Regions from separate parts of the Pantoea sp. X-Soil-ISGK-421 genome, predicted to be linked through region 2. Evidence: predicted binding sites of a transcription regulator. Region 2 holds the regulator's gene; the other holds the start of a gene.
The links. Region 2 encodes PhoB, which activates phosphate uptake and scavenging genes when phosphate is short. Its sites were predicted from a motif close to CTGTCATAAAACTGNCNNAT; they were not measured.
Positions count from the first base shown of each region.

Region 1: glpT (glycerol-3-phosphate transporter) is a predicted target of PhoB. The motif match lies at 2,886-2,905, and genes of this name have one in related genera.

Region 1 covers NZ_AP035979.1:226,651-235,119, reverse strand. The annotation lists gene metR (HTH-type transcriptional regulator MetR) at 210-1,142, shown strand; gene AC6I8K_RS01060 (YehS family protein) at 1,236-1,715, shown strand; gene AC6I8K_RS01055 (carboxylate/amino acid/amine transporter) at 1,850-2,713, opposite strand; gene glpT (glycerol-3-phosphate transporter) at 3,051-4,391, shown strand; gene yigL (sugar/pyridoxal phosphate phosphatase YigL) at 4,425-5,225, opposite strand; gene pldB (lysophospholipase L2) at 5,263-6,255, opposite strand; gene rhtB (homoserine/homoserine lactone efflux protein) at 6,360-6,983, shown strand; gene rhtC (threonine export protein RhtC) at 7,046-7,669, opposite strand; gene recQ (ATP-dependent DNA helicase RecQ) at 7,682-8,469, opposite strand, start outside.
Region 2 covers NZ_AP035979.1:988,701-997,169, forward strand. The annotation lists gene AC6I8K_RS04450 (SbcC/MukB-like Walker B domain-containing protein) at 1-2,167, opposite strand, end outside; gene sbcD (exonuclease subunit SbcD) at 2,164-3,381, opposite strand; gene phoB (phosphate response regulator transcription factor PhoB) at 3,580-4,269, shown strand; gene phoR (phosphate regulon sensor histidine kinase PhoR) at 4,290-5,606, shown strand; gene AC6I8K_RS04470 (PstS family phosphate ABC transporter substrate-binding protein) at 5,940-6,866, shown strand; gene AC6I8K_RS04475 (cobalamin-independent methionine synthase II family protein) at 7,033-8,136, shown strand.

The sequences.
Region 1 (8,469 bases), 760 kb from region 2:
TGTTCTCCAGATATTCTTGAGGTACAACCGATTTACGTTCATCCAGCGAGTCACGATTCCCTTCGCTGAGCAATGTGGCTGGACAAACGTAAAGTGGCCGCGACGTTTGCCCGGGATGTTTAGCCGTCCAGATGTTTACACCGCCATAATCTGCGGGTACTGTATGTTCCTCAAGCGCAATTTGTTCAATCTCGATGTGAAGGATTCTCATGATCGAACTCAAACACCTGCGGACGCTGCAGGCGTTACGGAATACCGGCTCATTAGCCGCCGCCGCCTCACAGCTTCATCAGACGCAATCCGCGTTGTCCCACCAGTTCAGCGATCTGGAACAGCGGCTGGGCTTTCGTCTGTTTGTGCGTAAAAGCCAGCCGCTGCGTTTTACGCCGCAGGGAGAGATTTTATTGCAGCTGGCTGAGCAGGTTTTGCCACAGATTCAGCAGGCTTTGCAGGCATGCCATGAGCCGCATCAGACCACCTTGCGTATCGCTATTGAGTGTCATAGCTGCATTCAATGGCTCACGCCCGCGCTGAATAATTTCCGCCAGAGCTGGCCGCAGGTGGTGATGGATTTCAAATCCGGCGTGACCTTTGATCCACAGCCCGCGTTGCAGCAGGGCGAGTTGGATGTGGTGTTGACCTCCGATATATTGCCGCGCAGCGGGTTGTTCTATTCACCGATGTTCGATTTTGAAGTGCGTTTGGTGATGGCGCCGGATCATCCTTTGGCGCAGCTTGAACATATTGCCCCAGAAGATATGGCCGATGAGGTGCTGATGATCTATCCGGTGCAGCGTCAGCGTTTAGATGTGTGGCGCCATTTCCTGCAACCTGCGGGCGTGAGTCCGGCCTTGAAGAGCGTGGATAACACGTTATTGCTGATTCAAATGGTGTCGGCGCGCATGGGCATCGCCGCGCTGCCGCATTGGGTGGTAGAGAATTTTGAGCAGCAGGGTTTGGTGGTGACGAAGACGTTGGGCGATGGCTTGTGGAGCCGCTTGTATGCCGCCGTACGCGAAGGCGAGCAACGTCAGCCGGTGATGGAAGCCTTTGTGCGGTTTGCCCGTCAGCATGCCTGTGAACATCTGCCTTTCGTGCGCGATGCCGCGCGTCCGGGCTCACTGCAAACCACCTCATCCTGATGATGTTGGGCGACGAAGGTCGCCCACGCTGTTATCCCTGCCCCGCCTGCTCTATAATGCGCCGCCTCAACCCGCGACCAAGAGAGTTTCACCATGATGAGTAACGATGTTCTGCGCAGCGTGCGCTATATGCTTGATTTGAGCGATAGCAAAGTGGTGGAGATTTTTGCCTTGGCGGGCAGTGAAGTGCCGCTGGAAGATGTGCAGGCGTGGATGAAGAAGGATGACGATGCCGCGTTTCGCAAGCTGCCGGATGTGTTGATGGGTTATTTCCTTAACGGTCTGATTTTTTACCGTCGCGGTAAGAGTGAAGATGCGCCCGCGCCTTCGATTGAGCGTCGCATGAATAACAATATTTTCATGAAGAAATTGCGTATCGCCTTTGCGCTGAAGACCACTGACATTCCGGATGTGTTGCTGAAAGCGAACTTTAAGATTTCGCAGGCTGAGGTGGGTGCGATTTTCCGCAACCCGGAACACAAGAACTTCCGCGAGTGCGGCGACCAGATTCTGCGTAATTTCCTGAAAGGTTTGACGATGATCCATCGTCCGGGGCCGGTTAAGAAGACTTAATCGCTTCTTTATTCGCGCCAGGTCAGGGATAGCGCGGCAGATCGCAAAGGGAAACCACTTCCTTGTGGATCAGCCTCGCCATCCATGGCTCGGATGCTTTGCTCCTCTGCCGCGCTATCCCTTCCCTATTGGCTTTATGCGATGCTTTTCTTACCTAGCACCCAGCGTTTATGCACATAAAGTGATGCGAAGATTACGGCGGCACCGGCGATAAAACTCGGCCAGTGCGGTTTTTCCTGCCAGATCGCCAGGTTCACCAGTAAGCCCGCCGGCACATGCATATTGTTCATAATCCCCAAGGTGCCGGCATCCACCTGCGTAGCGCCGTAGTTCCACATGAAGTAGCCCAAACCTGAAGCTGCCACGCCCAGCCACACCAAAATGCCCCACTGCAGCGATGTCGTTGGCAGTTTATTGGGATTGCCCCACAGGCTCCAGGCAATCACCGCGATGATCACCGCGCCCAGATAGAACCACGAAAACGCGGTGTGCTGTGGCATGGGACGGGTTTCCTGCAGGCGTTTGTAACCCACCATGCCGATGGCGAAGCAGATATTGGCCGCCTGCACCAGCAACAAGCCGAACCAGAAATGGTCGCTGACTTTGTCATAACGAATAATCGCCGCACCGATGACCGCCAGCAATGCACTGAAGGCATAGCCAATGCGCAGTGGACGTCGGCTCAGCAAATCGTAGATCAGCGTGACATACAGCGGCGTCATCACGGTAAACAGCAGGAACTCGGTCACGCTCAGGTACAGATAGGCTTCAAAGCTCAGCAAATACATGATGCCAAGCTGCAGCATGCCCACCAGCATATACAGCAAAAGGGTTGAAGCACGATAACCGCGCCAGCGCAGAAACGGTAAGAAGACGATGGCGGCGAGCGCCAGACGCATTAATACGGAGAACCAGGAATCCACCTGACCTGCAAGGTATTCCCCGATTAAACTGAAGGAAAAGGCCCACAGAATGGTGGTAACGATCAGTAACGGCACGGTAACGATCTCAAAATAAACAGTGCGGCTAGTGTAAACAAACTGTCGCAATCGGGCTGAACTATCTGATTTACAACTGTACGAAATGACGCCAAATAATTCTCATCGCCTCCCTTTCAGCTCGGCTAAAAATGCGCGAAATCCAACATTTCCTGGTTTTTATCGCACTTCATTGTCATAAAACTGTAACAGTTGTGTCACATGTCACAGTAACAGAACGTGACCATCACTATCCTTTGCGCGAAATGGAAACATCGCTTTTCCGTTTAAACATTCGCCGTATTTGCCCCAACCTGCTGGGAATTTATAACAATATCGCGCCCTGGAGGGCCAACTCATGTTGAGTATCTTCAAACCTGCACCGCATCGGCCCCAGGTGGCAGATGATCGTGTTGATCCACTGTATCGTCGCCTGCGCTGGCAAATTTTCCTGGGAATATTTTTCGGCTATGCCGCCTACTATTTAGTGCGTAAGAACTTTGCGCTGGCGATGCCTTATCTGGTTGAACAAGGTTTCTCGCGCGGCGATCTCGGGTTTGCGCTGTCGGGAATTTCCATCGCTTACGGCTTCTCGAAATTCATTATGGGTTCGGTGTCGGACCGCTCGAATCCGCGCGTGTTTTTACCCGCCGGGTTGATCCTGGCTGCGGCGGTGATGTTGTTTATGGGCTTCGTGCCATGGGCGACATCGAGCATCATGGTGATGTTCGTGCTGCTGTTCCTGTGCGGCTGGTTCCAGGGCATGGGCTGGCCGCCGTGTGGGCGTACCATGGTGCATTGGTGGTCGCAGAAGGAGCGCGGCGGCATTGTATCAGTGTGGAACTGCGCGCATAACGTCGGCGGCGGCATTCCACCGCTGCTGTTCCTGCTCGGTATGGCGTGGTTTAACGACTGGAAAGCCGCACTGTATATGCCAGCGTTTGGTGCCATTCTCATCGCGATTATCGCTTTCGCCCTGATGCGCGATACGCCACAGTCCTGCGGTTTACCGCCGATTGAAGCGTGGAAGAATGATTACCCGCCGGATTACAACGAAGATCACGAGCAGGAGCTGACGGCGAAACAGATTTTCATGCAGTACATTCTGCCCAACAAACTGCTGTGGTACATCGCACTGGCGAACGTGTTTGTTTACCTGCTGCGTTACGGCATTCTCGATTGGTCGCCGACCTACCTGAAAGAGGTGAAGCATTTCACGCTGGATAAATCATCGTGGGCCTACTTCCTCTACGAATATGCCGGTATTCCCGGCACGCTGTTGTGCGGTTGGATGTCGGACAAAGTATTTAGAGGAAATCGTGGCGCGACCGGCGTGTTCTTTATGACGCTGGTGACCATCGCCACCGTGGTCTATTGGCTGAATCCGCCGGGCAATCCAGGCATCGACATGCTGTGCATGATTGTGATCGGCTTCCTGATTTACGGTCCGGTGATGTTGATTGGCTTACACGCGCTGGAGCTGGCACCGAAAAAAGCGGCGGGAACGGCGGCGGGCTTTACCGGGCTATTTGGCTATCTTGGTGGGTCGGTGGCGGCCAGCGCGATTGTTGGTTACACCGTCGATTACTTCGGCTGGGACGGCGGGTTCATCGTGATGATTGGCGGCTCAGTGCTGGCGGTGATCCTGCTGCTGCTCACCATGGTGAGCGAACATAAGCACAAGAAACAGTTGGTATAACCAGAGCGGGCCGGTCATCGCCGGCCCGTTTTTTTAGGCGAGGAACAGCTTACGCAAGGTGTGAGGCACCGCATCATCCGCGTTGCTGCCAATCACTTCCAGCGTTGGCAAGGTGTCTTTCAAACGTTGCTGCCCATTACGCATGATGCAGCCTTTGCCTGACATGCTCAGCATCTCCACATCATTCATGCCGTCGCCGAAGGCGATGCACTCTTTCAGCGAGTGGCCGAGTTGTTTCGAGACCGCTTCCAGCGCGTGGCCTTTAGAAACGCCGCCCGCCATCACTTCCAGACAGGTCGGCAGCGAGAAGCTGACATTCACGCGATCGCCCCAACGCGCTTCAATCGCTTGTTCCATTGGAATCAAACGCTCTGGATCTTCGCAGGTAAAAAATACTTTGCTGATGCCGTCGGTCGGCAGCATGCCCGGCTGGTAAACCTGATAGTTAAAGACGGATTCGCGGAAATAGTCCTGCTCGTCCGGGCGATGGCGGCTCATGAACCATTCATCGTCGCGATAGACATGCGTCAGGATGTGCTCGTCATGATATTGCAGGCCGTACAGATCGCTGGCGATGTCGGCATCCAGGTTGTGGCTGAACACCAATTCGCCTTCGGCGTTGTGCACGCGCGCACCGTTCGAAGTGATCATGTAAGCCGGAATGGCGAGTTTATCGCGCATCTGCCCGACGTCGATGTAGTGACGGCCGGTGGCAAAAACAAAGTGAATGTCACGCGCCACCAGCTCCTGCAGCGTAGAACGAGCGAACGATGTAAGACGGTGGTCCGGAGAGAGCAGCGTGCCATCCAGGTCGGATGCGACGATGTGATACATGTAAACCTCGGGTGTTGATATCGGAAAGTAAAATGAATTAAGCGTGATGCTCGAAGAAATCGATCACCGCGTTCAGCGCTTCGGCGCGCATCGCGTCTGTTTCGAACAAGATCTCATGACGCGCTCCTTTGATTACATAAGGCGCATTACCGGCGCAGGGATGTCCTGCTTCGGCCATCGCCGTACAAAATAGATTTTGTGAGCGGTTATCCACCACATCATCTTCACTGGCCTGCAGCAGCAAGGTCGGCGTAGTAATTTTTGCCACCTGGTTGAAGATGTCTCGACCGGCCTGTACGCCTTCGCGCACCCAGTGATACGTCGGTCCACCGACGCGAATCGCCGGATCGTCGGCGTAAAAACGCAGGTTGCGGCGATAGCGTTCGCGGCTATGCGTCAGGCGATTAATGCCAAATGGATTAGCGCGCCAACGCCCGGTGCCCAGCGCGTAGCCTTCGCGCAGCGCGGGCAGTTTTTCTGTCCAGTCGAGAATGCGGTGCGCCATCCAGTCGGGCAGCGGCAGCACAATGCCAAACATTGGCGCGGAAAACACCGCGGCATGAAACGCCTGCGGCTGACGCGCCAGAAACAGCGCTAAAATCGCGCCGCCCATCGAATGGGCCAGCACGTAGCGCTGCTGGTAATGTGGGCTGACGATCGCTTTCAGATACAGCGTTTCCAGATCGTCAACGTAGTCGCCAAATTCCACCACATGGCCGCGATGCGAATCTTCCAGCAGACGTTCAGATCGCCCCTGACCACGATGGTCGAGAATCACCACATCGTAGCCGCACATGAACAGGTCGTAGGCCAGTTCGGGATACTTGATATAGCTCTCAATGCGGCCGGGCACGACCAGAATGACACGACGATGTTGCGGTGAGGTGAAACGGACGTAGCGAATCTTCAGGTTACCCACGCCGGTGAATTCACACTCTTCACGGCGACGCCAGAAGTCGAGCAGCGGACCGGTAGCAAAGGCCGAAAAGCCTCGCTCACGTCCGAGCCAACTCTGTTTATGATGCTGCATTCGTCCCCCTGAAAAAAACGTGATTTGCGCGTCTGCACTGCGTAGCGTGCGGCGATTTTCTGTCGTATTGTGTCACACTTCGCTAACTTCAGGGAATGTCACACATGACCATTGAATGGTGGTTAACCTACCTGCTGACCACAACCATCCTCAGCCTTTCACCCGGTTCCGGCGCAATTAACACCATGAGCACCGGCATCAGCCACGGCTATCGCGGGGCGGCGGCATCGATTACTGGCTTGCAGCTTGGCCTGGCCATTCATATCGTGCTGGTCGGCGCCGGTTTAGGTGCGTTGTTTTCCCAATCACTTCTGGCCTTTGAAGTCCTGAAGTGGGCGGGTGCGGCCTATCTGGTGTGGTTGGGCATTCAGCAGTGGCGCTCCGCTGGCGGCATCGATCTCGACGCCGTTACTAAAGCGATGCCGCGTCGTCGCCTGTTCAAGCGCGCAGTGCTGGTGAATCTCACCAACCCGAAAAGCATCGTGTTTCTTGCCGCACTGTTTCCGCAGTTTATTCAGCCGCACCAGCCGCAGTTAATGCAATATCTGGTACTGGGCGTCACCACCATCGTGGTCGACATCATCGTGATGATTGGTTACGCCACGCTGGCGACGCGCATCGCCGGTTGGATTAAAGGCCCGAAGCAGATGAAGCTGCTCAATCGCACCTTTGGTGGATTGTTTATGGCGGTAGGTGCGCTGCTGGCCAGCGCTCGTAAAATGGCGTGATTTTCGACCAGGTGCGCATAAATGCGCACCCTACGTAGGGTCGCCATTCATGGTGACCTGGTTTATCGCGAAATGATTAAATGAATACCAAACCCGGCAAATAACACGCCCGCCATGCCATCCACCCACTTCGCCATACGCTGATACTTATCACGCATCCACGGCATGGCGAATATCGCCGCCACCAGCGTAAACCACGCGAACGTCTCACCGATAATCAGCAGGAACAAACCCCAGCGCTCCATCGCGCCCACGTCGTTACCCACAAACAGCGAGAATACGCTACCGAAGTAGATGATCGCTTTCGGGTTCGACAAGTTCGTCAGAAAACCTTTCAGGAAGCTCATGCCTCTTTTCGGCAGTTCAACCACTGGCGCATCTGTCTGCGGCTGCTTATGACGTTGACGCGCTGAGCGCATTAGCTGCCAGCCCATCCACAGCAGATACAATCCACCGCCGACCATAATAATTTCATGCAGCCAGGCCATTTTTTCCAGGATCAGGTGCAGGCCCATCAACGCCACGCCGGCCCAAATCACAATGCCTAACGTGATGCCCAGAACACCCATCATCGCCTCTTTGCGGGACCGACTTGCCGCCGTTTGCGACACAAAGAAGAAGTCTGGGCCGGGACTCATCAGCGCAACCAAATGCACTAGCGCGACGGTAGCGAATAACATCAGCATGAAATTTTTCCTTTAGCCTTCATCAACATGTTCTTTGATCATCACCAGGAACGGCTTACCAAAACGTTCCAGTTTGCGATGACCGACGCCGTTCACGCTGAGCATTTCTGACGCGCTTATCGGCATTTGTTCTGCCATTTCAATCAGCGTGGCATCGTTAAATACCACGTACGGCGGAATATTCTCTTCATCCGCAATCGCTTTGCGCAGCTTACGCAGCTTGGCAAATAATTGGCGATCGTAATTGCCGCTGTGCACTTTCGGCGAACTGCTGCCGCGCGCTTTCACCGTTACGATACGCGGCACCGCTAGCATCAGCGGCACTTCGGCACGTAAAACCGGACGCGCCGCTTCGGTAAGTTGCAGCGCCGAATGCATCGCGATGTTTTGCGTCACCATTCCGAGGTGAATCAGTTGGCGCAGCACGCTGATCCAGTGTTCATGGCTGTGTTCGCGGCCTAAACCGTACACCGGCAGTTTGTCATGGCCGTTGTCGCGGATACGCTGATTACTGGCTCCGCGCAAAACTTCCACGATATAGCCCATACCAAAGCGCTGGCCGGTGCGATAGATGCTCGACAGCGCCTTTTGCGCTTCCAGCAAGCCGTCGTAGCGACGCGGCGGATCGAGGCAGATATCGCAGTTATCGCACTGCTGCTGACGCCCTTCGCCGAAATAGTTCAGCAGCACCAGACGACGACAGGTTTGTGCTTCCGCAAACGCCCCCATCGCGTTGAGCTTGTGGCGTTCTATATCCTGCAACGGTCCGGGCACTTTTTCTTCCAGACATTTACGCAACC
Region 2 (8,469 bases):
CCGCACGTGCGGCGTTTTCCCGCACCTGTAGCTGCTGCTGCTGTGTCTGTTCCTGCGCATCCTGCTGTTGCTGCCACTGCGCAAAGTCATCCTGTTGCTCCAGTGTGCAGGTAAGTGCCAGCTCACCGCACAGCGCTTGCCACTGGGTGTTCACCGTTGTGAGCTGCTGGTCGTATTCGCTGATTTCCTGCTGCAGCGACTGCTGCTGTTGCAGCGACAATTTTTGCTGCTCGCCTTTGGCGGTGCCGGACTCTTTCAGCTGCGCCACGCGCGTTTCCAGCTCGGCCAGACGCTGCTGATTGGCGCCTGGCTCAAGCTGCTGATATTGCGCGATAGCCGGATGCTGGCACGAGCCGCACAGCGGGCAGGGCTGATCCGGCTGCAGTTTCGCGCGCTCATCAGCCAGCTGGGCGATAGTGCGCTCCAGCTCGCAGATTTTGCGCACATCAAGCAGCGCCTGATGTTCCCGCTTGTAGGCTTCGCGCAATACCTGCAACGCCTGTTCAGCTTCCTGATGTTCCTGCTGTAACTGCGCCAGTTTCTGCTGACGCTGCACCCGCTGCGGCTGTAGCGAGCGCCACTGCGCGGCGAGCAGGCTGAGCTGCTGCCGCGCAGCACGCTGCGCTTGATGTTGCGTCAAGGCAGCACGCAGCTGCGGACTGGCGACTTCAGACTCAAGCGAAGTCAGTGCTTGCTCCGCTTGCAGCCGCTGCTGCGCGGCCTGCGCTTCGGCTTGCTGCAAGGGTTGCGCCGCCTGTTCACGCTGGGTCTGCGCCTGTTGATGCTGCTCCAGTTGGTTGCGCTGCTGCTGTTGCTGCGCAATCAACTGTTTTAGCGTCTGTTCGCGTTCATCCAGTCGGGCGATCTCCGCCTGCCAGCGGGTCAGTTCAGCGCCCCAATGGGCCACTGCAGCTTCTCGGGAGCGGAATTCCTGCTGCTGCGCCAGCTGCTGTTGTAAATGTTCACTTACCTGCTGTTGCTTGCTGAGCGCGGTTTGGCTGGTTTGCAGCGCCTGTTGCTGCTGCACATGCAGCCGCTGTTGCTCATCCAACTGCTGTGACAGGGTGGTGATGCGTTGATCGAGCGGGATAACCTGCTCGGTCAGCAGCGTTTCTAGCTGCTGCTGTTGCTGTAACGCCTGCTCGCGTGCCTGCTGCGCTGCCTGATAGTGGCTTTCGTGCTGTTGCAGCGCGCTTTTGGCCTGCTGCTGTTGCGCCTGTCGCTGCTGTGATTGCTGTTCCAGCGTGCGACGATCGCTTTGCAACTGTTCGCGCTGTTGTAGCTTCTCACGCAGTTTTTCTGCCGGTTCGGCCCGCGCCAGCCGCTGACGATCGCCATCGGCCTGCTGCCAGGCCTGTTGCGCGGCAAGCAGCGTCTGTTCCGCCTGCTGCTGTTCCTGCATTAGCTGCTGTTGCTGCATCAGCCATTGTTGCTGTTGTTGCGCCAGCGTTAGCTGTTCGCTGAGGGCTTTCTCCTGCACACTCAGATCCGCCAACTGCTGCGTCAGTTCTGAGCGGCGCGCTTCATCGAGCAGCGACATGCCGCCGGCGCGGGCGCGCAGCGTCTCCAGTTCGCCACGCGCGGTGCGCCAGCGCTCGTAAATCTGCACCGAGATTTGTCCGTAAATTTCGGTGCCGGTTAGCTCTTCCAGCAGCTCGGCGCGTTCGCCGGGTTTGGCATTCAGAAAGGCGGCAAACTGGCCCTGCGACAGCATCATCGAGCGGGTAAAGCGGGCGAAGTCGAGTCCCGACAGGGTTTCAATTGCTTTCAGTTTGTCGCCGACTTTATCGGCGATGATTTGATTATCGGCTACGCGTGCCAGCTCGACGCGCGGCACCTGTAGCTTGCCGTCGGCCAGGCCGCGCGCGCGGTTCTGGCTCCAAAAGGCGCGCCAGGCTTCCCCTTTGATCTCAAACTCCACTTCGGCCAGACACTCGGCGGTGTCTCGCGTGATCAGCTCATTCTGCGTTTGCGACAGCGTGCCGAGGCGCGGCGTCTGGTGATAGAGCGCCAGACAAATGGCATCAAGCAAGGTGGTTTTGCCCGCGCCGGTGGCGCCGGTAATGGCAAATAATCCGTTGCTGGCAAAAGGCTCACGGCGGAAATCGATAAACCATTCGCCGCGCAGTGCATTGAGGTTTTTAAAGCGTAGCGTCAAAATTTTCATGCAGATGGATTCTCCAGCGCCGCGAGGGTGGTGCGGAACAGCTGCGTGAGTTGCTCGGCCTGCTCTGCATCCAGCTGATCTTCCTGCGCCAGGCGGCGGGCAAAGACCTCTTCCACTTTTAATTCGCTCAGAGTTTCGTTCTCCAGCCGTTCCAGGCTGCGCTGCCGCTGCTCCCGGCTGCGGCGCACCAGCAGTACTTCAACCGGCAGTTTTTCGGTCAGTGCTTCAATACGGCGTTGCAGATCGCTGAGATATTCCTGCGTGGTGATCTCAATATCCAGCCACGTGGGCTGTTCGCTGGCGCTTTCGCGGAACTGCGCCAGCTGATGTTCGATCTCCGCCATTGAGCCTTTCAGCATCTGCATCGGCTGGAAGTGCGGAATGGTCAGCGGCGTGACCGTCTCCAGCGTGGTGCTGAACGTCAGCAAGAAGACGCTTTTCTCACGGCCGAGTTCATCAAAACTGAGCGGAATCGGCGAGCCGCTATAGCGAATATGCTCGCTGTTGGCGATGCGCTGCGCGCGATGGATGTGACCGAGCGCGATGTAATCCGCGGGTGGAAACGCCTGCGCCGGAAACGCATCCAGCGTGCCGATATAGATGTCGCGCACCGAATCGCTTTTTGTCACGCCGACAGTGGTGAGATGGCCGGTGGCGATGATCGGCAGCGTGCTGTCCAGCGCCTCGCGCTGCGCCAGCGCGGCAGCATAGCAGTGCTGATAATGCTGCTCGATCGCTTCCAGCAGCGAAATCTGCTTCTCGCGCCCCGATTGTCCGGCCTGACTGCGCAGGATATCGCGTGGACGCAGATAAGGAATGGCGCACAGCAGCGCACCCGGCGCGCCATCGCGCTGCGTGAGCGTTAACACCTGCTGTTCGCCTTGTGGTGTGGCGCTGGTGATCACCTGGGTATTCAGGCAGGCCAGCAGCTCGCGCGATTCATTCAGCGTCGCCACCGAATCGTGATTGCCCGCCAGCACCACCAGTTGACAGCCGCTCGGCTGCAGCGCCACCACAAAACGGTTAAACATTTCGCGCGCGTAGCTCGGTGGCGAGCCGGTATCAAACAGATCGCCCGCGACGATGAGCGCATCCACCTGATGCTGCACAATCTGATCCAGCAACCAGTCAAGAAACGCCTGGTGTTCCCGGGCGCGACTTTTGCTGTAAAAGAACTGGCCGAGATGCCAGTCAGCGGTGTGAATGATGCGCATGTTTGCTCCGTGCTGAGTTTAGCGAAGGCGAATTATAACCACTTAAGATCACAAAGAAAAAAAGCAGATTTTTATTGTGACATTTCCGTTTTTTATCTATCTATCTTAAGGCAGTGTTTTTCATAAAAGTGTCACAAAACTGACGCATAATGACGCCGCAAATCCCAGTGACACGGTGTCACACTAGCAGGAGTTACAATGGCTAAGCGCATTTTGGTTGTGGAAGACGAAGCTCCCATCCGTGAAATGTTATGTTTCGTGCTGGAACAGAATGATTACCAGCCTATTGAGGCGGAAGATTATGACAGCGCGATTGGTAAGCTGATCGAACCCTGGCCTGATTTAATTCTGCTGGACTGGATGTTGCCCGGCGGCAGCGGTATCCAGTTTATTAAGCATTTGAAGCGTGAAGCCATGACGCGCGACATTCCGGTGATGATGCTGACGGCGCGCGGTGAAGAAGAAGATCGCGTGCGCGGTCTGGAAGTGGGGGCGGATGACTATATTACCAAGCCGTTTTCGCCAAAAGAGCTGATGGCGCGTATCAAAGCGGTGATGCGCCGTATTTCGCCGATGGCGGTGGAAGAGGTGATTGAGATGCAGGGGCTGAGCCTCGATCCGTCATCGCACCGCGTGATGTCGGAAACCACGCCGCTGGAGATGGGACCGACCGAATACAAACTGCTGCACTTCTTTATGACGCATCCGGAACGCGTTTACAGCCGCGAACAGCTGCTGAACCACGTGTGGGGCACCAATGTGTATGTCGAAGATCGCACCGTCGATGTGCATATTCGCCGTTTACGTAAAGCGCTGGAACTGACCGGCCACGATCGCATGGTTCAAACCGTTCGCGGAACAGGGTATCGTTTCTCAGCCCGCTACTAAACGTAAACGGAGTTTTTACCGTGCTGGAACGACTCTCCTGGAAGAGACTTTTGACCGAGCTGGCGCTGGTCTGTTTACCTGCGCTGGTGTTGGGTCTGTTGTTCGGCTATCTGCCGTGGCTGCTGCTGATTGCGGTGAGCGGCGTGATGTTGTGGCATTTCAGAAATCTGATGCGTTTGTCACACTGGCTGTGGGTCGATCGTTCAATGACGCCGCCCACCGGACGCGGCAGTTGGGAACCGCTGTTCTATGGTCTGTATCAGATGCAGCTGCGCAACCGGCGGCGTCGGCGTGAGCTGGGTAATCTGATCAAACGTTTCCGCAGCGGTGCAGAATCGCTGCCGGATGCCGTGGTACTGACCACCGAAGAGGGCACCATTTTCTGGTGCAATGGTTTGGCGCAACAGCATCTTGGCTTGCGTTGGCCGGAGGATAACGGCCAGAACATCCTCAATTTGCTGCGTTATCCTGAATTTTCCCGTTATATCCGCCAGCGCAAGTTCGACATGCCGCTGACGCAGATCCTCAATAATCAGCATCATATGGAATTCCGCGTGATGCCATACAGCGAAGGGCAGTGGCTGATGGTGGCGCGTGATGTCACCCAAATGCACCAGCTGGAAGGCGCGCGACGTAACTTCTTTGCTAACGTCAGCCATGAACTGCGTACGCCGCTAACGGTGCTGCAAGGTTATCTGGAAATGATGGACGACTCGGTAATGAACGAGCGCACGCGCAGCAAGGCATTGCATACCATGCAAGAGCAGACGCGACGCATGGACAGCCTGGTAAAACAGCTGCTGACCTTATCGCGGATTGAAGCGGCTCCGGCCATCGATCTGAAAGAGACAGTGGATGTGCCTGGCATGCTGCTGCTGTTGCAGCGTGAAGCGGAAACGCTGAGTCAGGGACGTCATACCATCCATTTCCACACCGATCCGCACCTTAAAGTGTTCGGCAATGACGAGCAGCTGCGTAGCGCCATTTCCAATCTGGTCTACAACGCGGTGAATCATACGCCGGAAGGCACGCGCATCGACATCAGCTGGTTGCGTACCAAGCAAGGTGCGCAGTTTAAGGTGTGCGATGACGGGCCGGGCATCAGCGAGCAGCATCTGCCACGCCTCACCGAGCGTTTCTACCGTGTGGATAAAGCGCGTTCGCGCGCTACTGGCGGCAGCGGTTTGGGGCTGGCGATTGTGAAACATGCGCTGGGCCATCATAACGCGCGGCTGGAAATCACCAGCGTGCCGCATCAGGAAACCTGTTTCAGCTTTCTTCTGCCGCAGCGGTTGATTGTGGCTAACGTGGCTCAAGAGCGCGTTAACACCGAGTGAGTCAATTTATTGCCTATGCATTCAGGTGCGCATAAATGCGCACCCTACGAAAACCCAGCTCCGTAAACGTAGAGTCGCCCTTCATGGCGTAATGCCGATCAGTTAAGCGCCGTATTAATTACCGCACATTCCGTAGCGGCGCGATTTATCGCGCAATAAATTGCGCCGCTACAAGGTGTGCGCCAGGTAGTTGGGGTTTTCATCTCTTAACTGACCAGCATTACGCCATTCATGGCGACCTTTTCGTGCCTCACTGATTGCCATGACGCAATTTATTGCGCGTTAAATCGCGCCGCGACAGAATAGAGCCCTTATTGAATTGCGGAACCGCTCATGAAATCGCTGTTGCTCTCCTGCATGCTGCTTTGCTCTGCTTTAGCACATGGCCAACAAACCATGCTGACCGGCAATCTGAGCAGCGTCGGATCGGACACGCTTGGCTACCTGATGACCTTGTGGGGCGAGGATTTTAGCCGTCAGTCGCCGGGCGTGAACGTTCAGGTGCAGGCGGCGGGATCTTCAACCGCACCGACCGCGCTGGCGGCGGGTGCTGCTCAACTGGGCGCGATGAGCCGCCCGATGCAAATCGATGAACGTCAACTCTTTACCGCGCGCTACGGCTACCCGCCGCTGGCCGTGCCGGTGGCGATGGATGCGCTGGTGGTAGTGGTCAATCAGGATAACCCGTTGCCGCGCATTGCGCCGCAACAGCTCGACGCGCTGTTCTCCATTACCCGCCTGTGTGGCGGGCGGCAAGTGCCGCAACGTTGGGGCGATCTCGGCCTGAGCGACAGCCGCTGGGCCACGCGCAGCATTCAACGTTATGGCCGCAACTCGGCTTCGGGAACGTGGGGCTTTTTCAAGCAGCAGGCGCTGTGCAAAGGGGATTTTCGCGCTAACGTTGCCGAATTTCCCGGTTCTGCGGCGGTGGTACAAGCCGTTGCCGCCACGCCTAACAGCATTGGTTATGCCAGTTTTGGCTTTCATCTCAGCGGGGTGAAAATGCTGCCGGTCGTCACGGCAAACGGCGACAGCGTGACGCCGGATGCCGAATCCATTCGCAGCGGCCGCTATCCGTGGTCGCGTCCGCTCTATATCTATGTCAATAAAGCGCCGGGTAAACCGCTGCCGCCGCTGGTCAATGCGTTTCTGCATCAGGTCTTGTCGCCGCAGGGTCAACGTCGGGTGAGTGAAGCCGGTTATCTGCCATTGTCGGATAGCCAGATGTCACAAGCACGCGCGGCAATTGAGGGAAATTGAAGAACGTGCATCTGAACATGAAATAGTTTCATGTGACCTGAATTTTCTTCCGTTGCCGAATGTGTAACAGCGTGGCATTCTTCTTAGACATATAGCCGTCCAGATGGCTGATATAACTCAGCGAAATTATACCCTGACGCAACTATGCGCTCAGCCAGGAGAGAAGATGCCACGTCATAATCCGTTCCGTGCCGATACCGTCGGCAGTTTTCTGCGTCCCGCAGCCATCAAGCAGGCGCGTGTGCAGTTTGCCAATGGCGAAATCAGTGCCGATCAATTGCGCCAGGTTGAAGATCGCGAAATCCGTCACGTTGTGGAGCAGCAGCGTGCCAACGGCCTGCAGATCGTTACCGATGGTGAATTCCGTCGCGCCTGGTGGCACTTCGATTTCTTCGGCGATCTGCACGGCGTAGAGCTGTTCGAAGCGGAGCAGGGCATTCAGTTCAACGGCGTGCAGACCAAAGCGCACGGCGTGAAAGTCACCGGTAAAGTGGCCTTTAATCCTCAACACCCGATGCTGGATCACTTCCGCTTCCTGCAAAGCGTGGCGGGCGATGCGGTTGCCAAAATGACCATTCCAAGCCCAAGCGTGTTGCACTTCCGCGGTGGCCGTAAGGTGATCGATGCTACGGTTTATCCCGACCTCAAAGAGTACTTCGCCGATCTGGCGCAGACCTACAAAGATGCCATCAAAGCGTTTTACGACGCGGGCTGCCGTTATCTGCAGCTGGATGACACCGTGTGGGCATACCTGTGCTCAACTGACCAGCAACAGCAGATCCGCGAACGTGGCGAAGATCCACAGGAACTGGCGCGCATCTATGCTGAAGTGCTAAACAGCGCGCTGGAAGGCAAGCCGGAAGATCTGACCGTTGGTCTGCATGTGTGTCGCGGCAACTTCCGCTCGACGTGGATCTCCGAAGGTGGCTATGAGCCGATAGCCGAAGTGCTGTTTGGTGGCGTGAATATCGATGCCTTCTACCTTGAGTACGACAATGAACGTTCGGGGGGCTTCGAGCCGCTGCGCTTCCTTAAGCCAGGCCATCAGCAGGTCGTACTGGGCCTGATCACCACCAAAACCGGTGAGCTGGAAGATGCGGCACAGGTGAAAGCGCGTCTGCAGGAAGCGTCGCAGTTTGTTAGCCTCAACCAAATCTGCCTCAGCCCGCAGTGTGGCTTTGCGTCTACCGAAGAGGGCAACAGCCTGAACGAAGAGCAACAGTGGCAGAAGATTCGTCTGGTGGTCGAGATAGCAAGAACGGTCTGGTAATGCTGTAAACCTGAACAAACAGGCGCGTAAATCGCGCCTTTTGTGCATCTCAAGGCCGATTTATGCAAAGAAATCTCCCGTACTGAGGAAAGTTTTAGCAAATCATCTGGGGTGTTTTCCCGCTATTCCACCGTGATTCACTGCTTTATCCCGCTATCTTGTTATATCCTTCTGGTTTTCCGATCCCGTATTGCCTTTCTTCGCTATAAACGTTCTAATTTGCGCCGTTGTCGATTTATCCCTCTGCGAACAGAAGAAAAGTAGTTTAAATCACCTGCGCTTTAGCGTTTTAGACCGCATATCACGCTGGTCTTGCCTGATAAGGCTTTGTTT